2 regions of the Pseudomonas lijiangensis genome follow, and region 2 is predicted to be linked to the other one. Evidence: predicted binding sites of a transcription regulator. Region 2 holds the regulator's gene; the other holds the start of a gene.
The links. The regulator sigma-54, encoded in region 2, starts transcription at its own class of promoters, with help from an activator protein. The targets are predictions, from matches to a motif close to ANTGGCATNNANNTTGCTNT.
Positions count from the first base shown of each region.

Region 1: the regulator sigma-54 is predicted to act here: its motif matches at 5,647-5,666, upstream of glnA (glutamate--ammonia ligase).

Region 1 covers NZ_CP076668.1:378,175-389,749, forward strand. Annotated here, with positions in the region: gene ntrC (nitrogen regulation protein NR(I)) at 1-301, opposite strand, end outside; gene glnL (nitrogen regulation protein NR(II)) at 298-1,383, opposite strand; gene KQP88_RS01755 (DUF4124 domain-containing protein) at 1,687-2,331, opposite strand; gene KQP88_RS01760 (DUF4124 domain-containing protein) at 2,315-2,845, opposite strand; gene KQP88_RS01765 (chorismate mutase) at 2,907-3,464, opposite strand; gene KQP88_RS01770 (cupin domain-containing protein) at 3,552-3,905, opposite strand; gene glnA (glutamate--ammonia ligase) at 4,142-5,548, opposite strand; gene thiI (tRNA uracil 4-sulfurtransferase ThiI) at 5,881-7,335, shown strand; gene typA (translational GTPase TypA) at 7,476-9,296, shown strand; gene KQP88_RS01790 (YkgJ family cysteine cluster protein) at 9,540-9,995, opposite strand; gene KQP88_RS01795 (GTPase/DUF3482 domain-containing protein) at 10,131-11,516, opposite strand; gene KQP88_RS01800 (DUF2868 domain-containing protein) at 11,509-11,575, opposite strand, start outside.
Region 2 covers NZ_CP076668.1:4,823,125-4,834,699, forward strand. Annotated here, with positions in the region: gene hisD (histidinol dehydrogenase) at 1-270, opposite strand, end outside; gene hisG (ATP phosphoribosyltransferase) at 394-1,029, opposite strand; gene murA (UDP-N-acetylglucosamine 1-carboxyvinyltransferase) at 1,179-2,444, opposite strand; gene KQP88_RS20180 (BolA family protein) at 2,467-2,706, opposite strand; gene KQP88_RS20185 (STAS domain-containing protein) at 2,821-3,126, opposite strand; gene KQP88_RS20190 (MlaC/ttg2D family ABC transporter substrate-binding protein) at 3,123-3,776, opposite strand; gene mlaD (outer membrane lipid asymmetry maintenance protein MlaD) at 3,787-4,254, opposite strand; gene mlaE (lipid asymmetry maintenance ABC transporter permease subunit MlaE) at 4,254-5,051, opposite strand; gene KQP88_RS20205 (ATP-binding cassette domain-containing protein) at 5,051-5,860, opposite strand; gene KQP88_RS20210 (KpsF/GutQ family sugar-phosphate isomerase) at 6,177-7,151, shown strand; gene lptC (LPS export ABC transporter periplasmic protein LptC) at 7,281-7,853, shown strand; gene lptA (lipopolysaccharide transport periplasmic protein LptA) at 7,840-8,385, shown strand; gene lptB (LPS export ABC transporter ATP-binding protein) at 8,386-9,111, shown strand; gene KQP88_RS20230 (RNA polymerase factor sigma-54) at 9,296-10,789, shown strand; gene hpf (ribosome hibernation-promoting factor, HPF/YfiA family) at 10,866-11,174, shown strand; gene ptsN (PTS IIA-like nitrogen regulatory protein PtsN) at 11,186-11,575, shown strand, end outside.

The DNA of each region.
Region 1 (11,575 bases), 1.4 Mb from region 2:
CGAAGGCACCTCCCTGATACGACGCCACGGCGCTGTCCAGGTCCGAGTGTGCGGTCATGATGATCACCGGCAGGCGCGGATGCTGCTCGCGAATCCTGGCCAGCAGATCCAGGCCACTGGCACCGGGCATGCGGATGTCGGAAATGATCACGTCCGGTTGCTGACGGGCCAGGCGACTCATCACCCCATCCGCGCTATCGAAGCTTTGTGTGGTCATGCCTTCCTGTTGCAGAGCCTTTTCCAGTACCCAGCGGATGGAACGATCGTCATCTACGATCCAGACAGTTTCACTACGGCTCATGGCGAAGCGGCTCCTTGTTCCAGCGGCAGGAAGATCGAGAAAGTGGTGTGGCCGGTATGGCTCTCACATTCGATCAGCCCCTGGTGCTGGCTAATGATGTTCTGGGTAATGGCAAGACCTAGTCCCGTACCATCCGGGCGGCCACTGACCATGGGGTAGAAAATGGTTTCCTGAAGTTCGGCCGGAATACCGGGGCCGTTGTCGATGATTTCGATCTTGCTCACCAGTCGATGGCGAATGTGCCCGATGGTGAACTGGCGCATGGCGCGGGTGCGCAGGGTGATTCGTCCCAGGCGCAGCTCGTTCTGACTGCCGATGGCCTGCATCGCGTTGCGTACGATATTGAGTACGGCCTGAATCATTTGTTCACGGTCGATCAGAACGTCCGGGATGCTTGGATCATAGTCGCGCACCAGAGTGATGCACCCTTGGGTTTCTGCCTCGACCAGACTGCTGACCCGCTCAAGTACTTCGTGCACATTGGTCATGGCCAGCGAAGGCAGCTTGTTGGAGCCCAGCATCCGGTCGACCAGATTACGCAGGCGATCGGCCTCTTCGATGATGACGTTGGTGTAGTCCTTGAGGCTTTCCTCGGGCAGTTCGCGGGACAGCAACTGGGCCGCGCCGCGAATTCCGCCGAGGGGGTTCTTGATTTCGTGAGCCAGGCCACGCACCAGCATCTTGGTGGTTTCCTGCTTGGACAGCTGGGCCTCTTCCTTGGTGATGCGCAACAGGCGATCACGAGGATGAACCTCAAGCAGCAAAAGGGTTTCACCCTTGTTGAGGATAGGTGTCACCGCATAGTCGACGGTCAGGGTCTGGCCGGTCAGTGCGGTAAGCATGGCTTCACGCTTGGTGAAAGGGTGGGCCTGTTCCACGGCCTGACGAAGCGAGCTGAGTGCTTCGGCGGACTCGGTGAACAGTTCGCTGATGAATTGTCCATGGCTGCGCTGACCACTGATGGCCAGCAGCATTTCCGCTGCCGGGTTCATGTACTCAAGGCGCAGATCGGCATTGAGCAGAATGGTGGCAGTGGTCAGGTTGTCCAGTAACAGACGGTGCAGCGCGTCGCTGATAGTCATGAATCTTGTTGACCTCTTTTGGCACATTGCAATCGCGGAGGTGCAGGGCTGAGCCGTCCTGGCCAGCATCAGCAAAGCCACTGATACGGTGCTTAACGGGGTGCTGTACAAGCGAAGTTGCAAGAACCAAACCAAGGCTCCGAAAAGAAGCGTTTAATTCGCAAAATCGGGCCTTTTTTGGATCGGTGCTCACATAAGGCGCCATGCGACAGTCATTTCTGAACCATATTGGGCTGTCTTGAGGCGTGCCGAAGCACATGATGCACCATTAAGGTGCCTTGTTGGCGGGATGGCCTTTTATGCCTAGAAAAAAGGCAGGATGCTGCTTTCTTCTTCGGGCTTGTCCTTGATCGGGCACTCGGGACGTACACCGTACTCGGGAAGCTGGCAGGGGTTGGCTTTGCGTTTTTGCGCCAGTGAGGTGCGCAGCATGTGGAAGGGCTGGTTGGGTGTTTTTTCCAGCACGCGGTCGTACTCATCGACTATCTCGACCGATAGCTGGTGCGTACCCCGATCAATATTGCTCAGCGGGATGACCGGGCTACGCCCTGGCTGGCCTGCGAGTTGGCCATCCAGAAACAGGCGATAGTTGTGGCCGGGCTGCAGAGCCGGTTCGCTGGTGACGGTTACGATGACGTCGCCGCTGGTGCTGCGTACTGTTCCGTCCGGCTCGGGGACCAGCACCCGCAGCAGTTGATAGCGAAATATCGACTTGGCCTTGGGTTTTGCGGGTGCTGCCTGATAGGTGCGGGCAGGTGGTGTGCCCGTCATGTTGTTGCTGGGCGGTATCTCCACGCGCTTGGCATTCTTGCGCGGCTGATCGGTGAATACCCGGTTGCCGTTGGCATCGATGTAGGTATAGACGTCAGCGGCTGATGGCAAGGCTGCCAGCAGCAACAGGCACATCAGCAGGCCATGGAGCAGGTGTCGTTCAGGGCCGGTTGACATGGACGCGCTGCACGGTGAGGGTGATTGTCTGGCTTTGCTGGACGACACGTTGGGAGTCCAGCACCACGACCGCAAAACTGTGTTCACCCCGGTCGATATTCACCACCTGAAGGCGAGGAATATTGGTGGGCGTTCCGTAAGGGTTGCCGTCCACCAGCAACTGGAGCTGGTGGCCGGGTCGCAGACGCGGTTGAATCTTCACGCTCACCGTGAAGGTGCCGTCATTGGCGCGCAATGCTTCGTCTGTCGGCAGGTCGGTCAGTTCCAGTGTGCTGTATGCGTCCCGAGGCTGTGTCTGTGTGCTCGTCGGTGGTGCTGCGGTGTTCATGGCCGGTGTCGCGGGAACCCGGGTTTCCACGCTGTTGAGTGGCGGCAACTCTACGACCTCGGTCTTGATGCCGTTGGGCGGCTGATTGCTGTATGCGGTATTGCCATTCGCATCGGTGTACTTATAGATCTGCGCCGCAGCAGGCAGGCTGATCAATAGGAACAGGCAGATGAGGCTTTGGCGCATGAGGCTCTCGGCAGCAAAGGGAAGGTCGTCAGCATAGAACACTTCGGTCGGGCGGTCAGGCTTACAGTTTCGCCGCACACAGATCGGTGGTGGCAAGTACCAGTGCCTGATCGTGAATCGGGTCGGTGCGGTGATGCTTGAGTGCGGCATCCAGCAGTGTCCGACAGTCGTCCGAGGAGCGGACCGGCTGGAAGTCGGCATAGGCGCGCAGCAATTCGGTCTGCAGTCGATCCAGTCTGGGGCGGATGTCGTCGACCAGACTCTGGCGTTCGGTATCGGGTGCCTTGCCTGCCGTATGCCACTGTTCAAGCAGGGCGTTCTGCACACGTTTGTTGGCCTCTATCTGGGCGCGGAACAGTCGTTGAACGTCGTCGGGATCGAGTTTGAATTCGGCTGCACGGGCCTGGGCTGCACTGATGACCTGCTGCTCGCGAGGCGGATCTTCGACAGCCTTGCCACTGTCCCATTTGCTCAGGGCAACCTGATCGGCAATGGTCAGGCGTTCGCTGATGGCTTGCAGCAAGGGTTCAAGGAGGGATGGTTGCTGTTCGGCGGCGAGAGCGATGCCGGGAGACATGCACGTCAGAGTCAACAGCGAAGTGGCCAGAAGCAGGCGCATGGCGGTTCCATCTCGAATCGGTGGGTGGAGCGCAGATTTAACTCCAGGTCATCGACCAGAGCCAGTGGCAATACGAGGCATGGTCGTTTAGCGGGATAGCGGTGTTCCAGCAGCTCCAGCATAGAACACAACGAGTTCGACCGGTGTATTGCCGGTCTTCCCCCGGTGAATGATGTCCACCATTTCGGCCAGAGTGTCACCTGCTTTGATGCGAATGGACTTGCCTCCTTCCTTTGCCTCGACCGTGAGTTCGCCGGAAAGGACGTAGGCGGCGTTTGGAACGGGGTGCTGGTGCCATTTCAGCGTGCTGTTCGCCGGGATGCTGATCTTGAGAATGCTCAGTTCCGGCTGGCCTTCGGGATAAGCCTTGTAGGGCGTTCCATCCCATGACTGGGTGGCTTCGAGCAATATCTGGGATGTGGGCTGGTTTGTGCCCTGCATGTTTTTGTCAGCGAAAGCCATATTGCCCAATAACAGGCTGGCGACGACCAGCAGGATGTTGATGTCCATGTAACCCCCGGTTTTGCGATTGATTGATCTCAAGGCGAAACGCAAGAATTCCAAAAAGCTCAGGCAGCAAGGTGCTAACTATTTACTACATGCCAGTAAAAGCGCGGGCATGAAAAAGGCCTCCCGAAGGAGGCCTCATTTACGCCATTACCGCTGGCGCGACTGGATCAGCAGCTGTAGTACAGCTCGTATTCCAGTGGGTGTACGAAAGTACGTACCTTGATTTCTTCTTCGCTTTTCAGCTCGATGTAAGCGTCGATGAAATCGTCGCTGAAAACGCCGCCTTTGGTCAGGAACGCACGACCTTTGTCCAGCTCTTCCAGGGCTTCTTTCAGGCTGCCGCAAACTTGTGGAATGCCTTTGGCCTCTTCTGGCGGCAGGTCATACAGGTTTTTGTCAGCTGCATCGCCAGGGTGGATCTTGTTCTGGATGCCGTCCAGGCCAGCCATCAACAGTGCAGCGAACGCCAGGTACGGGTTGGCTGCCGGATCCGGGAAGCGGGCTTCGATACGACGGCCACGTGGGCTGGAGACGTAAGGAATACGGATCGAAGCGGAACGGTTACGAGCCGAGTAGGCCAGCATGACCGGAGCTTCGAAGCCCGGGACCAGACGTTTGTAGGAGTTGGTCGAAGGGTTGGTGAAGCCGTTCAGAGCCTTACCGTGCTTGATGATACCGCCGATGAAGTACAGAGCGGTGTCGGACAGGCCGGCATAGCCTTCGCCTGCGAAGGTGTTCTTGCCATCTTTGGCGATGGACATGTGAACGTGCATACCCGAACCGTTATCGCCGTACAGAGGCTTGGGCATGAAGGTGGCGGTGCGACCGTAAGCGTCGGCAACGTTGTGCACGACATACTTGAGGGTCTGAACTTCGTCAGCCTTGGCAACCAGGGTGTTGAACTTCACGCCGATTTCGTTCTGGCCGGCAGTTGCCACTTCGTGGTGGTGAACTTCGACGACCTGACCCATTTCTTCCAGTGCGTTGCACATGGCAGTACGGATTTCGTGGTCGTGGTCGACCGGTGGAACCGGGAAGTAGCCGCCTTTGATACCTGGACGGTGGCCTTTGTTGCCGCCTTCCACGTCCTGGTCGGTCATCCACGAGCCTTGCTCGGAGAAGATCTTGAACATGGAGCCGGAGATGTCGGACTTGTACTTGACCGAATCGAAGATGAAGAACTCTGGCTCCGGACCAACGAATACGGTGTCACCGATACCGGTGGACTTCAGGTATTCCTCGGCGCGGTGGGCGATGGCGCGTGGGTCGCGGTCATAGCCTTGCATGGTCGAAGGTTCGATGATGTCGCAGACCAGGATCAGGGTCGGCTCTTCGGTGAACGGGTCCAGAACTGCGGAGCTGTCGTCCGGCAGCAGGATCATGTCGGAGGCTTCGATACCTTTCCAGCCTTCAATGGAGGAACCGTCGAACATCTTGCCGACTTCAAAGAAGTCGTCGTCCAGCGCATCGCGAGCTGGCATGGTGACGTGTTGCTGCTTGCCTTTGGTGTCAGTGAAGCGCAGATCAATCCATTTAACGTCATGATCTTTGATGAGTTGAACCGACTTCGACATGGTGTCCTCCGGGTGGCTAGGGCCTGGTTATGGTTGTGGCCCCTTAAATTTGGGTGATGCCGGCGCAGATACTCTGCCAAGGCAACCTGCCTCACAAGGGAGCAAATTGCATGCCAGTGCCCCGTGTTGGGTTTTTTGCCCCAAACAAGGCCTTTTCGGGGGCGAAAACGGATTTATCGGCAAAATGACGCACTGTTATGGTGCTTTAAAATGCCGAGGCGTGCCTTTTTAGTGCGCTGATGATTGGTAGTACGATAACTGGTTAAACCTTGAGCAATTTCCGCTATAATCCGCGCCCCCCTTTTTCGGCCGGCACCTCACGTACCGTTTCCATGAAACTAATCGTCAAAGTTTTTCCTGAAATCACCATCAAAAGCCCGCCGGTGCGCAAGAAGTTCATCCGCCAGCTGGCCAAGAACATTCGTACCGTGCTCCGTGAACTGGACGCGGACATTGTCGTGGGTGGCGTATGGGACAACCTTGAGGTCGAAACAAGGCTGACCGATCCAAAGGTCCTGCAGGGCATCACCGAGCGCCTGAGCTGCATGCCGGGCATCGCCAATTTCCTGCAGGTTGCCGAATACCCGCTGGGCGATCTGGATGACATCGTTGCCAAGTGCAAGATGCATTACGGCGACCTGCTGCCGGGCAAGATGTTTTCCGTGCGCTGCAAGCGTGCGGGGCGGCACGATTTCAGCTCCATGGACGTCGAGAAGTACGTCGGCAGCAAGTTGCGCCAGCAATGCAGCGCCGCCGGTATCGAGCTGCGCAAGCCCGAACTCGTGGTGCGCATGGAAATTCGCGACCAGCGTCTGTTTGTCATTCATGACCAGCACACTGGCATGGGCGGTTATCCGCTGGGCGCGCTGGAACAGACGCTGGTACTGATGTCCGGTGGTTTCGACTCGACCGTGGCGGCCTACCAGATCATGCGTCGTGGCCTGATGGCGCATTTCTGCTTCTTCAATCTGGGTGGTCGTGCCCATGAGCTGGGCGTGATGGAAGTCGCTCACTTCATCTGGAAGAAGTACGGCAGCTCCCAGCGAGTGCTGTTTGTAAGCGTGCCTTTCGAGGAAGTTCTGGGAGAAATTCTGCAGAAAGTCGATAACAGTCATATGGGTGTAGTTTTGAAGCGTATGATGTTGCGCGCTGCCTCATCTGTTGCCGACCGTCTCGAAATCGATGTGCTGGTGACGGGGGAAGCGATTTCGCAGGTGTCCAGCCAGACGCTGCCCAATCTGTCGGTCATCGACTCGGCCACCGACAAACTGGTGCTGCGACCGCTGATTGCCAGCCACAAGCAGGACATCGTCGATCTGGCGACTGAAATCGGCACGGCCGAATTCGCCCGGCACATGCCTGAATATTGCGGGGTGATTTCGGTCAACCCCAAGACCAACGCCAAGCGTAATCGCGTTGAGTATGAAGAGAAGCAGTTCGACATGGCTGTTCTTGAGCGAGCGCTCGAACGTGCCAGGCTGGTGACCATTGATCGGGTGATCGACGATCTGAGCCAGAATGTCGAAATAGAAGAAGTCAGCCAGGCGCTGGCCGGTCAGGTCGTCATCGACATCCGTCATCCGGATGCCCAGGAAGACCAGCCGCTGCAAGTGCCGGGCGTAGAGATACAGACGCTGCCGTTCTATGCATTGAACAGCCGCTTCAAGGAACTGGATAACACGCGCCAGTACCTGTTGTATTGCGACAAAGGCGTCATGAGTCGCCTGCATGCTCACCATCTGCTCAGTGAGGGGCATGCCAATGTGCGCGTTTATCGACCGAGCTAAGTGCCCGGGGCTGTTTGCCTGTGGCTTGCGTCACCGGCCCCCCGACACCAGTCGTCAAGCCGTAACGGCTTTTGCCGACTCAATGTTAATTGCTGCCTGACAACAGTCAGCTCACCGAATCCTCTGATCGAGATACACAAGTGATCGAAAATCTACGTAACATCGCCATCATTGCTCACGTTGACCATGGCAAAACCACCCTGGTAGACAAACTGCTGCGTCAGTCCGGCACTCTGGAGCGTAACGAGCTCAACGACGAGCGCGTCATGGACTCCAACGACCAGGAGAAAGAGCGCGGTATTACCATTCTCGCGAAGAACACCGCGATCAACTGGAACGGCTACCACATCAACATCGTGGACACCCCGGGCCACGCCGACTTCGGCGGTGAAGTAGAGCGCGTGATGTCGATGGTCGACTCCGTTCTGCTGCTGGTTGACGCTCAAGACGGCCCTATGCCGCAAACCCGTTTCGTGACCAAGAAGGCTTTCGAAGCCGGCCTGCGTCCAATCGTGGTCATCAACAAGGTTGACCGTCCGGGCGCGCGTCCTGACTGGGTTCTGGACCAGATCTTCGACCTGTTCGACAACCTGGGTGCCACCGAAGAACAGCTGGACTTCAAAGTCGTCTACGCCTCGGCCCTGAACGGCATTGCCGGTCTGGACCACACCGAAATGGCTGAAGACATGACCCCGCTGTACCAGTCGATCGTCGACAACGTACCTGCGCCGTCTGTTGACCGCGATGGTCCGTTCCAGATGCAGATCTCCGCTCTGGACTACAACAGCTTCCTGGGTGTTATCGGTGTTGGCCGTATCGCTCGTGGTCGCGTCAAGCCGAACACTCCGGTTGTCGCCATCGACACCGACGGCAAGAAGCGCAACGGCCGTATCCTGAAGCTGATGGGTCACCACGGTCTGCACCGCATCGACGTTGAAGAAGCAGCTGCCGGCGACATCGTCTGCATCAGCGGCTTCGACGAGCTGTTCATCTCCGACACCCTGTGTGATCCAAACACTGTCGAGGCGATGAAGCCTCTGACCGTTGACGAGCCAACCGTTGCCATGACCTTCCAGGTCAACGACTCGCCTTTCTGCGGTAAAGAAGGCAAGTTCGTCACCAGCCGTAACATCAAGGAACGTCTGGACAAAGAGCTGCTGTACAACGTTGCTCTGCGCGTTGAAGAAGGCGACTCGGCTGACAAGTTCAAGGTTTCCGGCCGTGGTGAGCTGCACCTCTCGGTTCTGATCGAAACCATGCGTCGCGAAGGCTTCGAAATGGCCGTAGGTCGTCCGGAAGTGATCATCCGTCTGGTTGACGGCGTGAAACACGAACCGTACGAAAACGTCACCATCGACCTGCCGGAAGATGCACAAGGCGCGATCATGGAGCAAATGGGTCTGCGTAAAGGCGACCTGACCAACATGGTTCCGGATGGCAAGGGCCGTGTTCGCCTTGAGTACAACATCCCGGCTCGTGGCCTGATCGGTTTCCGTAACGAGTTCCTGACCCTGACCTCCGGTGCAGGCATCCTGACCTCGATCTTCGACCGTTACGACGTGATGAAGTCCGGCGACATGTCCGGTCGTCAGAACGGCGTTCTGGTTTCGGTTGAAACCGGCAAGGCACTGACCTACTCCCTGGAAACCCTGCAAGCGCGCGGCAAGCTGTTCGTTGAGCACGGTCAGGAAATCTACAACGGTCAGATCGTTGGTCTGAACAGCCGTGACAACGACCTGGGCGTCAACCCTACCAAGGGCAAGAAGCTCGACAACATGCGTGCTTCGGGTAAAGACGAAACCATCGCTCTGGTTCCACCTGTTCGTTTCACTCTGGAACAGGCTCTGGAATTCATCCAGGACGACGAGCTGTGCGAAGTCACTCCAAAGTCGATCCGTCTTCGCAAGAAGATCCTCGACGAAAGCGAGCGTACCCGCGCTGCCAAGAAAGCCAAGGCTTGATATTTAGCCCCGGCTGAATGAAAACGCCCCCGGTCGAAAGGCCGGGGGCGTTTTTTTATGTCTGGGTTTCACTGTACTGAGTAGGAGTGGATTCATCCGCGAAAGCGGTCCCGCGCAGTAATGTGTGGGAGGCAGCTTGCTGGCGACTGGACCGTGAAACTGGCAGATATGCTGCGTCTGTACGCTAAAGTCGCCAGCAAGCTGCCTCCCACAAAGTGATTGATCAGCATTACTCCTGGCGGATCAGAACTTCAGGGGGACGCGGCCTGAGTTGGAGTTCAGGGCGCCGCTGTTCTGGCGCTCGACGGCCTTTGGCTTGTACGCGCAATACCCAGGGCGCGGGCCGATCTTCGGGTGGTTGCGGCAGGTGTCCGGGCGCTTTTCATAGATGGTGCACAGGCGACTCTTGCGATCCAGATACAGGCAGTCGTTGTTGCTCATGCGCTGCAGGGTAAAGATCCCGGACTTCTGGTTGAAGCGCTCGACGATCCCTTCCTTCTGCAGGCGCTTGGCGATGTTCTTGGCGGGCTCGTCTTTCTCGAACTCGTCAACGATGCCGATGCGGATCAGATCCTTGATCTTCACTTCTACCGGCAAGGTGCAGCAGCTGGAAATACAGCCACCGCACATATGGCTGGAGTACTTGGCCCAGGTATCGAGACGGTCGATCTCTGCGGCTGCGATCAAGGTGGATTTCATTTCGGTTCAGGCTTCCGGGTGTATCGGGCGCGCGATCATACCGGGGCTTGCGGGTTTAGCGTAGGCAAAAATGAGTGAAGCGACTGCCGGTGCCCCTCTTGAGTGATGGTAGGAGGGGCCTTGGTCGCGATGGCATCATACGATCCGTGAGTTGGCCAGGTTTTCGATCTGCTCCTGCCGCTCGGCCTGGCTCAGTTTTGCGCCGGGATTGAGCGATGACCATTGCGGATGTGCCCGCGCCTTGTGCACGGCATCGGGAAGTTTACCTTCGCGCCAGGCCTTATCCTGAGGCTCGCTCACTTCGATGCTGTCCATCGCCGCATGGCCCCTCACGTCCAGCGCCTGCAACAGGTGTTGCTGTCGAAGTACAAGCAGTCGCAGCACTGCATCGTCTACGGTCAGTTCCCGTTGCCCCTTGAGTTTGCCCAGCAACCGCCCGCCATAACTGCGGGCCGTTTGCAGTGCGCCGCCCGCAATGGCGCCGACCAGTGCCGCGGCGCCCAGAGTGATGCCGCCGACCAGCAGATCGACGCCGGCTCCGGCCGCAGCACCTGCCGCCACGCCGCCGCCGACACGTACGCCCAGTTGCTTGAGGGTTTCAGGGTTGAACAGGTCGTCGCCCCAGCGACCATCCAGTAACGGCAAGTCGGCCGCCGAGGCGTCCTGTGTGCGAAAGGCATACAGCTTGAGCAGCGCTTCGACGCAACGTTGTTCACGCTGGCGAATGGCTTTGCGCAGTTCCTCGATAGCCTTCTGTTCCTGCTGTGCATCGGTGTCCACGCTGCGCCGACAGGCTGCGCAGTCAATCAGCATCTCTGCAATCAGCCGTGCGGCGCTGTGTCGTCGGGCCTTGCGCTGGGCCTGTTGGTCTTCGATCAGGCGCTCCAGTTGCGGGCGGGCGCTTTCCATCATCAGCGCCAGGCTTTCATAAAGCCGACGCTCGCCATCCTCCGGTGGTGCCACGCTGTCGAAGCGCACCAGCGCATGAAGGCCAAGACGCGAAAGCGCTTCGCGCCAGTCCGGCTCTCGCTGTTGCGGGCTGCTGACGAAATTCAGTACCGGCAGCAACGGTTTGCCACAGCTTGCCAGTACCGCCAGTTCATCACGGTATTTGGACAGAATCGGTTCGCGGGCATCGATCACGTACAGGCCAGCGTCCGAGTCGAGCAACTGACGCAATACCTTGGCCTCCTGCTCGAAGCGCTGGCGTGCCTCGCTGCTCTCCAGAAAACGCGCCAGTCGCGCCGGGCCGTCCAGTCGTTCGCCGGGGCGATCCAGACGCTCAAGGTAGTCGAGCAGAGCAATGGCATCTTCCAGGCCCGGCGTATCGTAAAGCTCAAGCAGAGCCTGACCTTCGACCGACAGGCGCGCACCTTCTACATGGCGTGTGGTGCTGGGGCGATGGGAGACTTCCCCGAAACCGATATCACGGGTCAGGGTGCGCAACAGCGACGTCTTGCCGACATTGGTATGGCCCACGACCGCCAGCTTGAGTGCGCGAGGTGTGTTCAGCTCAGTCATTGCCTGTCTCCAGCCAGTTCAACAGCGAACCTTCGCTCCACGTCAGCTCCAGTTGCTGC
Region 2 (11,575 bases):
CTGGGCAGGTGAAATGCGTGTCAGCGCCAGCTCCAGGCGCTCGCGAGGCAGGATCAGGTCAGCCATCGACGCCACTTGCAGGCCATCGAAACGCTGGGTGAACTCGACCAGGGCCGCGTCACCACGCTCACGCACCGCCTTGATGATGTCGAGCACACGCTGGTTGACCGAATCGTCAGACACACTTTCCCAGCTCAGCAGATGATCCAGATGTCGTGCGAAATCCGGATCAGCAGCATCGAGTCGGCGTATTGCAGTGGGAGTGGTCATAGCGATATCTCAATAAGTGGCGGATGCTCAGGTGCCATAAGCTACCAAGCTATCCGCGCAGGCACCTGAGAAATTTGGCTATGACACGGATAGCTGGACGCGACTCGAAGGCCGCGTAATCGATCAGCCGCGGTGTCGCGACTCTACTGCCTTGCGCAGAGTGTCGATGAGCGCCTGGATGCGCGCATGCTGCATTTTCATGGAAGCCTTGTTCACCACCAGACGCGAACTGATGGTAGCGATCAGTTCCTGAGGCTCGAGACCGTTGGCACGCAATGTATTGCCGGTGTCGACCACGTCGATGATCTTGTCGGCCAGACCGATCAGCGGTGCCAGCTCCATCGAGCCATACAGCTTGATGATATCGACCTGACGGCCCTGCTCGGCGTAATAGCGCTTGGCAACATTCACGAACTTGGTCGCCACACGCAGACGGCCTTTGGGCTCGGCAGCACCAATGGCTCCAGCGGTCATGAGCTTGCACTGGGCAATCTGCAGATCCAGCGGCTCATAAAGCCCCTGGCCGCTGTACTCCATCAACACATCCTTGCCCGCGACACCCAGATCGGCAGCGCCATGCTCGACATAGGTCGGCACATCGGTAGCGCGCACGATCAGCAGACGCACGTCGTCCTGAGTCGTGGGGATGATCAGCTTGCGGCTCTTGTCCGGATTCTCGGTTGGCACAATGCCCGCTTCGGCAAGAAGCGGCAGTGTATCGTCGAGGATACGGCCCTTGGACAGTGCGATGGTCAACATGGAAAACGTAAGTCCTTATCAGGAAACTTTTGCTCCGGGCAGACGGCCCGAAACAACACTTGAGCCCGACATGACGGGCTCAAGGTGAAACGAATCAGAAAATCACACTGCGGGCTCCACTGCCCGGAAGGCAGTGGAGCCCCATGCTGCTAGCCCGGAACGCGACGGATCTTGGCACCCAGCATTTGCAGTTTCTCTTCGATGCACTCGTAGCCACGGTCGATGTGGTAGATGCGATCGATCAGGGTATCGCCCTGGGCAACCAGCGCCGAGATCACCAGACTGGCCGATGCACGCAGGTCGGTCGCCATCACAGGCGCGCCCTTGAGCACTTCGGTACCGGTCACGATTGCCGTATTACCTTCCACCTGGATTTGTGCGCCCATGCGATGCATTTCATAGACATGCATGAAGCGGTTTTCAAAGATGGTTTCGATCACTGCGCCAGTGCCTTCCGCGATTGCGTTGAGCGAGATGAACTGCGCCTGCATGTCGGTCGGGAACGCCGGGTAAGGCGCGGTACGCACGTTGACCGCCTTGGGGCGCTTGCCGTGCATGTCCAGCTCGATCCAGTCTTCGCCGCTGGTGATTTCTGCACCGGCTTCCTGGAGCTTGAGCAATACCGCTTCGAGGATGGTCGGATCGGTGTCCTTGACCTTGACGCGGCCACCGGTGGCAGCAGCGGCAACCAGGTAGGTGCCGGTCTCGATGCGGTCAGGCATGACCTTGTAGGTCGCAGGACCCAGACGCTTCACACCGTCGATGGTGATGGTGTCGGTACCGGCGCCCTGGATTTTCGCACCCATGGCGATCAGGAAGTTCGCCAGATCGACGACTTCAGGCTCGCGGGCGGCATTCTGCAGAACGCTGCGACCGTTTGCCAGGCTGGCAGCCATCATGATGTTCTCGGTACCGGTCACGCTCACGGTATCGAAGAAGAAGTTGGCACCACGCAGGCCGCCTTCAGGGGCCTTGGCCTTGATGTAGCCACCTTCGACATCGATGATCGCGCCCATGGCTTCAAGGCCACGGATGTGCAGGTCGACCGGACGCGAACCGATGGCGCAACCGCCAGGCAGTGCGACTTCGGCCTCACCGAAACGGGCAACCATCGGGCCCAGAACCAGAATCGACGCACGCATGGTTTTAACCAGTTCGTACGGCGCGACCAGGGTCTTGATGGTGCGCGGGTCGATTTCGACGCTGAGTTTCTCGTCGATCACAGGCTCGATGCCCATACGACCGAACAGCTCGATCATGGTGGTGATGTCGTGCAGGTGCGGCAGGTTCTGAACGACTACCGGGCCATCGGCCAGCAGCGTAGCCGAGAGAATCGGCAGGGCAGAGTTCTTTGCCCCGGAAATGCGGATTTCGCCATCAAGACGAACACCACCGGTAATAATCAATTTATCCATTAGAATCTCGACACCAATTGGCTCAGGTGCGCTCGGCCCAGGCAGCGCGGCTGAAAAATTTCATAGTGACCGCGTGGATGCTGCCATCGGCAATCCAAGGGTTCAAATGGGCATAGATGTTTTGCTGACGCTTGACGGGGCTCAGGCTGGCCATCTCGTCACTGATGATGTTCAGCTGGAAATTGCAGCCTTGGCCTTCAACTTCCACCTGGATTTCGGGCAGCTTTCCTTCAAGGAAGGTCTTAACTTCTACAGCCTGCATGCTTAACCTCGATCGGCGCCCTACGCGCGCGGGTCGGCCATCATACAAAAAAGCCCATGCTATGCGAACCCCAACGAAGGGGTGCCAGACAAAGGGCTTTCCCGATAACCGCTATTAATGACTATCCAAAAGCTCGCTCAAGCCGGATACACGGGCAATTTCCCGCATGTCCTCGGGCAATGACTGCACGCTGACCGACTTGCCCGCATCACTGGCATCACGCATGAACGCCAGCAGCAGGGCCAGCCCGACGCTGCTGGACTTCACCACACCGGAGCAGTCCAGAATCAGGCTCGGTGCATCGCTGGACTTGATGAGGGCCGCGCCCTGCTTGCGCAGTTGCGGCCCGCTACGGTAATCCAGCACGCCCGTCAGCTGCAATTGCCCGGGCGAGCCAAAGCGTACGGCAGACTCACTCATTGCGCAGACTTCTGCGCAGCTTCGGTCGTCACTTCCTTGGCCTTGGCGACTTCACCCGCCCAGCCATCGATGGTCTTGTCCAGGTCGTTGCCATTACGCTGCATGGCATCGGCGAACTGGTCACGGAACAGCTTGCCGATGTTGATGCCATTGATGATCACGTTACGCACTTTCCACTCGCCGTTGATTTTCTCAAGGGTGTAGGAAACCGGATAAACCGCGCCGTTGTTGCCTTTTACCTGCATATCGACGCTGGTGCGATCAGCACCCTCATCCTTGGCAGGAGAAACGATGATGCCCTGGTTGTTGTACTCCAGCAGCGCATTGCCATAGAACTGCATCAGGCTGCGCTTGAAGTTTTCCTGGAAACGCTGCATCTGCTCAGGCGTGGCCTTGCGCGAGTACTTGACGGTCATGATGCTTCTGGAAATGCCGTCAGCATCCACTACCGGGCCAACGATACGGTTCAAGGCATCGTAGAACGCGCTCGGATTGGATTTGTACTGCTCTTTGTTGCTGGCCAGATCGCTCAGCAACTCCTTGGTGGTGCGATCTACCAGGTCATGAGCGGACGGAGTTGCCGCCGCATTTGCCATCATCGGCAGCACGGCCAGCAACACCAGCAGACCACGGCGCAGGATAGAGATCATTTAAAGCTCCTCATTTGGCTTCTTTACTCACGGTATTGAGCAGGAATTTCCCGATCAGGTCTTCCAGCACAAGCGATGACTGCGTGTCATGGATCGTGCTGCCGTCCTTGAGCAGGGACTGGTCACCGCCCACGCTGATACCAATGTATTTTTCACCGAGCAGACCGGAGGTCAGGATCGAAGCGGTGGAGTCAGAAGGCAGGTTATCCACCTTTTTCTGGATCTCCAGCGTCACACGACCGGTAAAGGTGTCACGATCCAGATCGATTGCCGTTACCCGGCCGATCGGCACACCCGCCATGCTCACCTTGGCTCTGACAGTCAAACCGGCGATATTGTCGAAGTATGCGTAAAGTTTATAGCTGTCATTGGTCGCACTGGCGCTCAAGCCGCTGACACGCAGGGCGAGCAATAGCAAAGCCAGTATCCCGGCCAGCAGGAACAGGCCGACTCCGGTTTCGATTGCACGGTTTTGCATCAGAAATCTCCAAACATCAAGGCGGTCAGAATAAAGTCGAGGCCCAGCACTGCCAGTGAGGCATATACAACGGTTTTGGTCGTGGCACGGCTGATCCCCTCGGAAGTGGGCTCACAGTCATAACCCTGGAAAACGGCGATCCAGGTCACCACGAAGGCAAAGACGACACTTTTGATAACACCATTGAGCACATCACTGGTGAAGGAAACGCTGCTCTGCATGTTCGACCAGAAGGAGCCTTCATAGACACCCAGCCAGTCGATTGCGACCCACGAGCCACCCCAGATTCCGACCACACTGAAAATGATCGCCAGCAGCGGCAGGGAAATGAACCCGGCCCACAGGCGTGGTGCAATGATGTACTTGAGAGGGTCGACACCGATCATTTCAAGGCTGGACAACTGCTCGGTGGACTTCATGTTGCCGATTTCCGCCGTCAGTGCGGAACCGGCACGCCCGGCAAACAGCAGCGCTGTCACCACAGGCCCCAGCTCACGCAGCAGGGTCAATGCGACCATCTGGCCCACGGCCTGCTCCGAACCGTATCTGGCCAGGATGCTGAAGCCCTGAAGAGCCAGCACCATGCCGATGAAAATGCCCGACACGACGATGATGACCAGAGACATCACGCCCACCGAGTACAACTGTTTGATCAGCAGCGAAAAACCGCCGCCGATCCCGCCGCGCCCCAGCAAGGCATGGCCCAGAAAGATGCCGGATCGCCCCAGCACTGCAACGGTATCAATGGCCGAACGCCCGAACAGGCGAATACGGTCCAGCAATGACTTATTGCGCATCAGCGCTTCCCCAAAAGATCTTCACGAAAATCCGGTGCCGGATAGTGAAATGGAACGGGGCCGTCCGGCTCGCCGGTCATGAACTGACGAATGCGCGGATTATCCGAGGACATCAGTTCCTGCGGCGTACCCTGCCCCAACACCTGTCCGTCTCCGACGACGTAAAGGTAGTCCGCGATACTTGCTGTCTCGGAAAGATCATGAGACACCACGATACTGGTGATCCCCAGCGCATCGTTGAGCAAGCGGATCAGACGCACCAGAACCCCCATGGCTATCGGGTCCTGCCCGACAAAGGGTTCGTCGTACATGAGAATCTGCGGATCGAGGGCGATCGCACGGGCAAGCGCCACGCGACGCTTCATGCCACCGGACAACTCGTCGGGCATCAGCTCGAGCGCGCCGCGCAAGCCCACTGCCTGCAATTTGAGCAGGACGATGTCGCGGATCATCTCTTCCGGTAACTGGGTGTGAACGCGCAAGGGAAAGGCGACGTTCTCGAAAACATCGAGATCGGTGAACAAGGCGCCGCTCTGGAACAGGACACCCATGTTCTTGCGCGCATCGAACAGGTCGCTGCGTGACAGCTCGGGCAGGTTCTGGCCATTGACCCAGACCTCGCCCGAACTTGGCCGCAATTGCGCTCCCATGAGCCGAAGCAAGGTCGTCTTGCCACAGCCGGACGGCCCCATGATCCCGGTGACCTTCCCCTTGGGAATACGAATATCGACATCAGTGAATATGCTGCGCGTGCCGCGTTTGAAGGACACTCCTTTCAAATCGACCGCGTAGGCGTCATCGGCGCTCATCTAAACTCCTTGCGATACAGCTTCTCCCTTCTCCTGCCTGCTCTCGCGAGACACAGACAGCACGGGCCAGCCGAACAAGCCGCGCACTATATCACCGCAGCAGCACGCCACCCAAGAAGAGAACCTGTTTGTTAGATACCCCACAGCACCTTGCAGACACCCTGTGCAGGCTGAAATAAACCTGAGAAAAGCCCTTGCAATAACCCCGAAAGGCTGAACAAGCCACCCCAGATACAACTCCATGACGATCAGACGTGAGGGAATCGTACATTACCGCTATAATCGCCGCCTTTCAGCAAGCCGACTAATTCAAGATATGACCCGATCCAGCGACCTGACTCAATCCGCGCAACGAACCATCCGCCTCGAAATGGAAGCCATACAAGGCTTGCTCGGCCATCTCGATGGCGATTTCGTGCGCGCGTGCGAAATGATTCTGGCCAGCAAGGGACGCGTCGTAGTGGTCGGCATGGGCAAGTCCGGCCACATCGGCAGAAAGATCGCCGCAACCCTGGCCAGCACCGGCACGACCTCTTATTTCGTGCATCCCGCCGAAGCCAGCCATGGCGACATGGGCATGATTACCCGTGACGACATCATTCTGGCCCTGTCCAACTCCGGCACGACCAATGAAATCGTTACCCTGCTGCCCCTCATCAAGCGCCTGGGTATCAAGATGATCAGCCTGACGGGCAACCCGACGTCGGTCATGGCCAAGGCGGCCGACGTCAACCTCAACGTCCAGGTGGAACACGAAGCCTGCCCGCTGAACCTGGCGCCCACGTCCTCGACTACCGCAGCCCTGGTCATGGGTGACGCCCTGGCCGTTGCATTGCTCGAAGCTCGCGGCTTCACCGCAGAAGATTTCGCGTTCTCGCACCCCGGCGGCGCACTGGGCCGACGCCTGCTGCTCAAAGTCGAGAACGTCATGCACACTGGCAACGCCCTGCCCAAGGTTCAGCGCGGCACCCCGCTACGCGATGCGCTGCTGGAAATGACCCGCAAGGGCCTGGGCATGACCGCAATCGTCGACGCCGACGGCAAGCTGGCCGGGATCTTCACCGACGGCGACCTGCGCCGCACCCTGGATCGCCCGATCGACATTCGCGAAACCACCATAGATGAAGTCATGACCCTTCATGGCAAGACGGCCCGCGCAGACATGCTCGCCGCCGAAGCCCTGAAAATCATGGAAGATCACAAGATCGGCGCGCTGATCGTCGTCGACGCCGATGACCGCCCGACCGGCGCCTTCAACCTGCAGGACCTGCTGCGAGCGGGTGTCATGTAATGGCTACTCTTCTGCTCTTTATGAATCAGGAACAAATCACCTGCCAGGGCAACGATCTGCCAGACTTGTCGCCTGCGCGCCGGGTAACATTGAAGCAGCCCGCCATGCGCCCTTATGGAAGCCTTTTCTATGTTCAGTAAGAAAATACGCACGATCCTGACCTTCGGGGTGCTGGCACTGCTGCTTGCCGCAGTCGGCTACTGGAACATCAGCCCGGAAAGCTTCATGGATCAGCCTGTCGCCGCCACCGACGACACCGCCATCGACTATTACGCCATCAATGCCCATAGCGTGCAGTACCTGCCCGACGGCAAGATGCAATACGACATGACTGCCGACAAGGTCGAACACGTCAAGGCAACGGATATCACCCTGCTGACCAAACCCGACCTGCACATGTACCGCGGCACCCTGTTCCCGTGGCACGTACAGAGCGAACGCGGCGAAGTTTCGCCGGGCGGCACCGAAGTTGAACTGATCGACTCCGTACGTGTTGCACGTACCGATGAAAAGCAGCGTACGACTATCATTACCAGCAGTCGTATGACCGTATTCCCACAGAAGCAATATGCGCAGACCGAGCAAGTGGTTAGAATCGACGCCGCTGGCGGTGTAACGACAGCCAAGGGAATGAAAGCGTATTTGAACGACGGCAGGATGGACCTGCTGTCCAACGTAAGAGGACAGTATGAGTCTCGTTAAAACTCTTCCTTTTTTGCTCGGCCTGGGCGCAGCACTGGGAAGCGCGAGCGCCTGGTCCCTGCCAACCGATCGCGATCAGCCGATCCACATCCAGTCTGACGATGCGCAGCTCGATGACAAGAAAGGCGTTGCCACCTACAAGGGCAACGTGATCATCACTCAGGGTTCGATGAAGATCACCGGTAATACCGTGACCATCACTCGTAACGCACAGGGCGAAGTCGACGTATTCACCTCCGTCGGCAACCTGGCCTATTACGAGCAGAAACCCTCGGTAGACAAGCCGATCGTGCAGGCCTATGGCGTCACCATCCAGTATTACGCGGCACAGGACCGCATCGTACTGATCGACAAGGCCAAGGTCATCAACGACGGCAACACCTCCGAAGGCGAGAAGATCGTCTATGACACTGTGAAGCAGGTCGTCACCGCAGGTCGCGCCAATGGCGGCGCTAAAGTGACTGCACCGCGCCCACGGATCGACATGGTCATCCAGCCTAAAAAGAAAACCGAACAGCAGAAGGCCCAGTAAATGGCGACGCTTAAAGCCCAGCATCTGGCTAAAAGCTACAAGAGTCGTCAGGTCGTACGCGACGTAAGCCTGTCCATCGACAGCGGTCAGATCGTAGGCTTGCTCGGCCCCAACGGCGCCGGCAAGACGACCTGCTTCTACATGATCGTCGGTCTGGTACAGGCCGATCAGGGCCGCGTCCTGATCGATGACCTCGATGTCAGCCACCAGCCGATGCACGGCCGCGCCCGCGCAGGCATTGGCTATCTGCCTCAGGAAGCCTCGATCTTCCGCAAGCTGTCCGTGTCCGACAACATCATGGCCATCCTCGAGACCCGCAAGGAACTCGACTCAGCCGCACGTCGCAAGGAGCTGGAAAGCCTGCTTCAGGAATTCCACATCACCCACATCCGCGACAACCTGGGCATGAGCCTTTCGGGTGGTGAGCGCCGCCGCGTGGAAATTGCCCGGGCACTGGCCACCGCACCCAAGTTCATCCTGCTCGACGAACCTTTCGCAGGTGTAGACCCCATCTCGGTGGGCGATATCAAACAGATCATTCATCACCTCAAAGCCAAGGGCATCGGCGTGCTGATCACCGATCACAACGTGCGCGAAACCCTGGATATCTGCGAAACCGCCTACATCGTGAACGACGGGCAATTGATTGCCGAAGGCGACTCGGAAACCATTCTGGCCAACCAGCTGGTGAAAGAGGTCTACCTCGGCCACGAGTTCCGCCTGTAGTCGATCCTGTGTGAGCTCTCTTGATGCGAGCTTTGCCTAAGCATCCTGTTGACAATGCATTTTTTGTCATGATGCTCTAGGCAAACACTTCAGATTCAGGCATATAACTTGCTTAAGTTGGCGCTTCGGCGCCCTGTAGTGGATGGCGCATGTGCGCCGGCGAATAAGGTGTTTAGCCCCTGCCATGAAACCATCGCTAGTCTTGAGAATGGGCCAGCAGCTGACGATGACACCGCAGCTGCAACAGGCTATCCGCTTGCTCCAGTTATCGACCCTGGACCTCCAGCAAGAGATTCAGGAAGCACTGGAATCCAACCCTATGCTGGAACGCCAGGAGGAAGGCGAAGACTTCGACAACTCCGACCCTCTGGCCGACAACATCGAGCAAAAGCCCAATACCGAGATCCAGGAACCCAGCTATCAGGAATCCGCACCCACTGTGGACAACCTGGAAGAGGGCGAATGGAACGAGCGCATTCCAAACGAATTGCCCGTCGATACCGCCTGGGAAGATGTCTACCAGACCAGCGCCAGCAGCCTGCCCAGCAACGATGACGACGAATGGGACTTCACCACCCGCACGTCCGCTGGCGAAAGCCTGCAGAGCCATCTGCTGTGGCAATTGAACGTGGCGCCGATGTCCGACAAGGACCGGCTGATTGCCGTCACCCTGATCGACTGCATCAATAACCAGGGCTATCTCGACGAAACCCTCGAAGAAATCGTCGAAGCCTTCGATCCCGAACTGGATATCGAACTCGACGAGATCGAAGCCGTTCTGCACCGTATCCAGCAATTCGAACCTGCCGGTATCGGCGCCCGCAACCTGAGCGAATGCCTGCTGCTGCAATTGCGCCAGCTACCGGCCAAGACCCGCTGGCTGAGCGAAGCCCAGCGCCTGGTCACCGACTACATCGACCTGCTGGGCAGTCGCGACTACACCCAGCTCATGCGTCGCATGAAGCTCAAGGAAGACGAACTGCGCCAGGTCATCGAACTGGTCCAGAGCCTCAACCCGCGCCCCGGCTCGCAGATCGAATCCACCGAAGCCGAATATGTCGTGCCCGATGTGATCGTGCGCAAGGACAACGAGCGCTGGCTGGTGGAGCTGAATCAGGAATCCGTGCCGCGCCTGCGGGTCAACCCGCAATATGCCGGTTTTGTGCGCCGGGCCGACACCAGCGCCGACAACACCTTCATGCGCAATCAGTTGCAGGAAGCCCGCTGGTTCATCAAGAGCCTGCAGAGCCGCAACGAAACCCTGATGAAGGTTGCCACCCAGATCGTCGAACATCAGCGCGGTTTTCTCGAGTATGGCGACGAAGCCATGAAGCCGCTCGTCCTGCATGACATCGCCGAAGCCGTAGGCATGCACGAGTCGACAATTTCCCGCGTGACCACCCAGAAGTTCATGCATACCCCAAGGGGTATTTACGAGCTGAAATACTTCTTTTCCAGCCACGTCAGCACCTCCGAAGGCGGGGAATGCTCTTCGACGGCAATTCGCGCAATCATCAAGAAACTGGTTGCAGCGGAAAATCAGAAAAAGCCGTTGAGTGATAGCAAGATCGCTGGTTTACTGGAGGCACAAGGCATTCAAGTAGCCCGTCGCACAGTTGCCAAGTACCGCGAGTCGCTCGGAATCGCACCTTCGAGTGAACGCAAGCGACTGATGTGATGCAGGCAGAGCCACAGCGTTCCAGCGGCAGGAATGAACTCCTGCTTCTATATGCACTGGCAAAGGAGAAAGCTGTATGCAAGTCAATATCAGTGGACACCAACTGGAAGTGACCAAGCCCCTTCGCGAATACGTTGAGCTCAAGCTCAAGAAGCTCGAAGGGCATTTTGACAAGATTACTAACGTGCAGGTCACCCTGGCGGTCGAGAAGCTCAAACAGAAGATCGAAGCCACACTGCACATCCATGGTGGAGAGGTCGTAGCCAACGCCGAACATGACGACATGTACGCGGCCATCGACCTTCTCACTGATAAGCTCGACAGACAATTGCTCAAGCATAAGGAGAAGCAGCAGAACATCCTTAAAGGTGCGACAGCTCGCTGACACTCATTCCAATGATCCGACTTGAAAACATCCTGACCCCCGGCCGTTCATGCGTGAACGTGTCGGGCGGCAGTAAAAAACGCGTACTCGAACAAATTGCCAACCTGATCGGTCGAGAAGTACCGAGCATGGACCAGCAAAGTGTGTTTGAAAGCCTTGTTGCCCGCGAAAAACTGGGATCTACCGGTTTTGGCAACGGCATTGCCATCCCCCATTGCCGCCTTGCAGGGTGTGAAACACCTGTGAGCGCAGTCATGCGCCTGGAATCGCCTATCGATTTCGACGCCATCGATGGTGCCCCGGTCGACCTGCTGTTTGTCCTGCTCGTCCCGGAAGCGGCCACCGATGAACACCTGGAGCTGCTGCGCCAGATAGCCAGCATGCTTGACCGCACTGAAGTG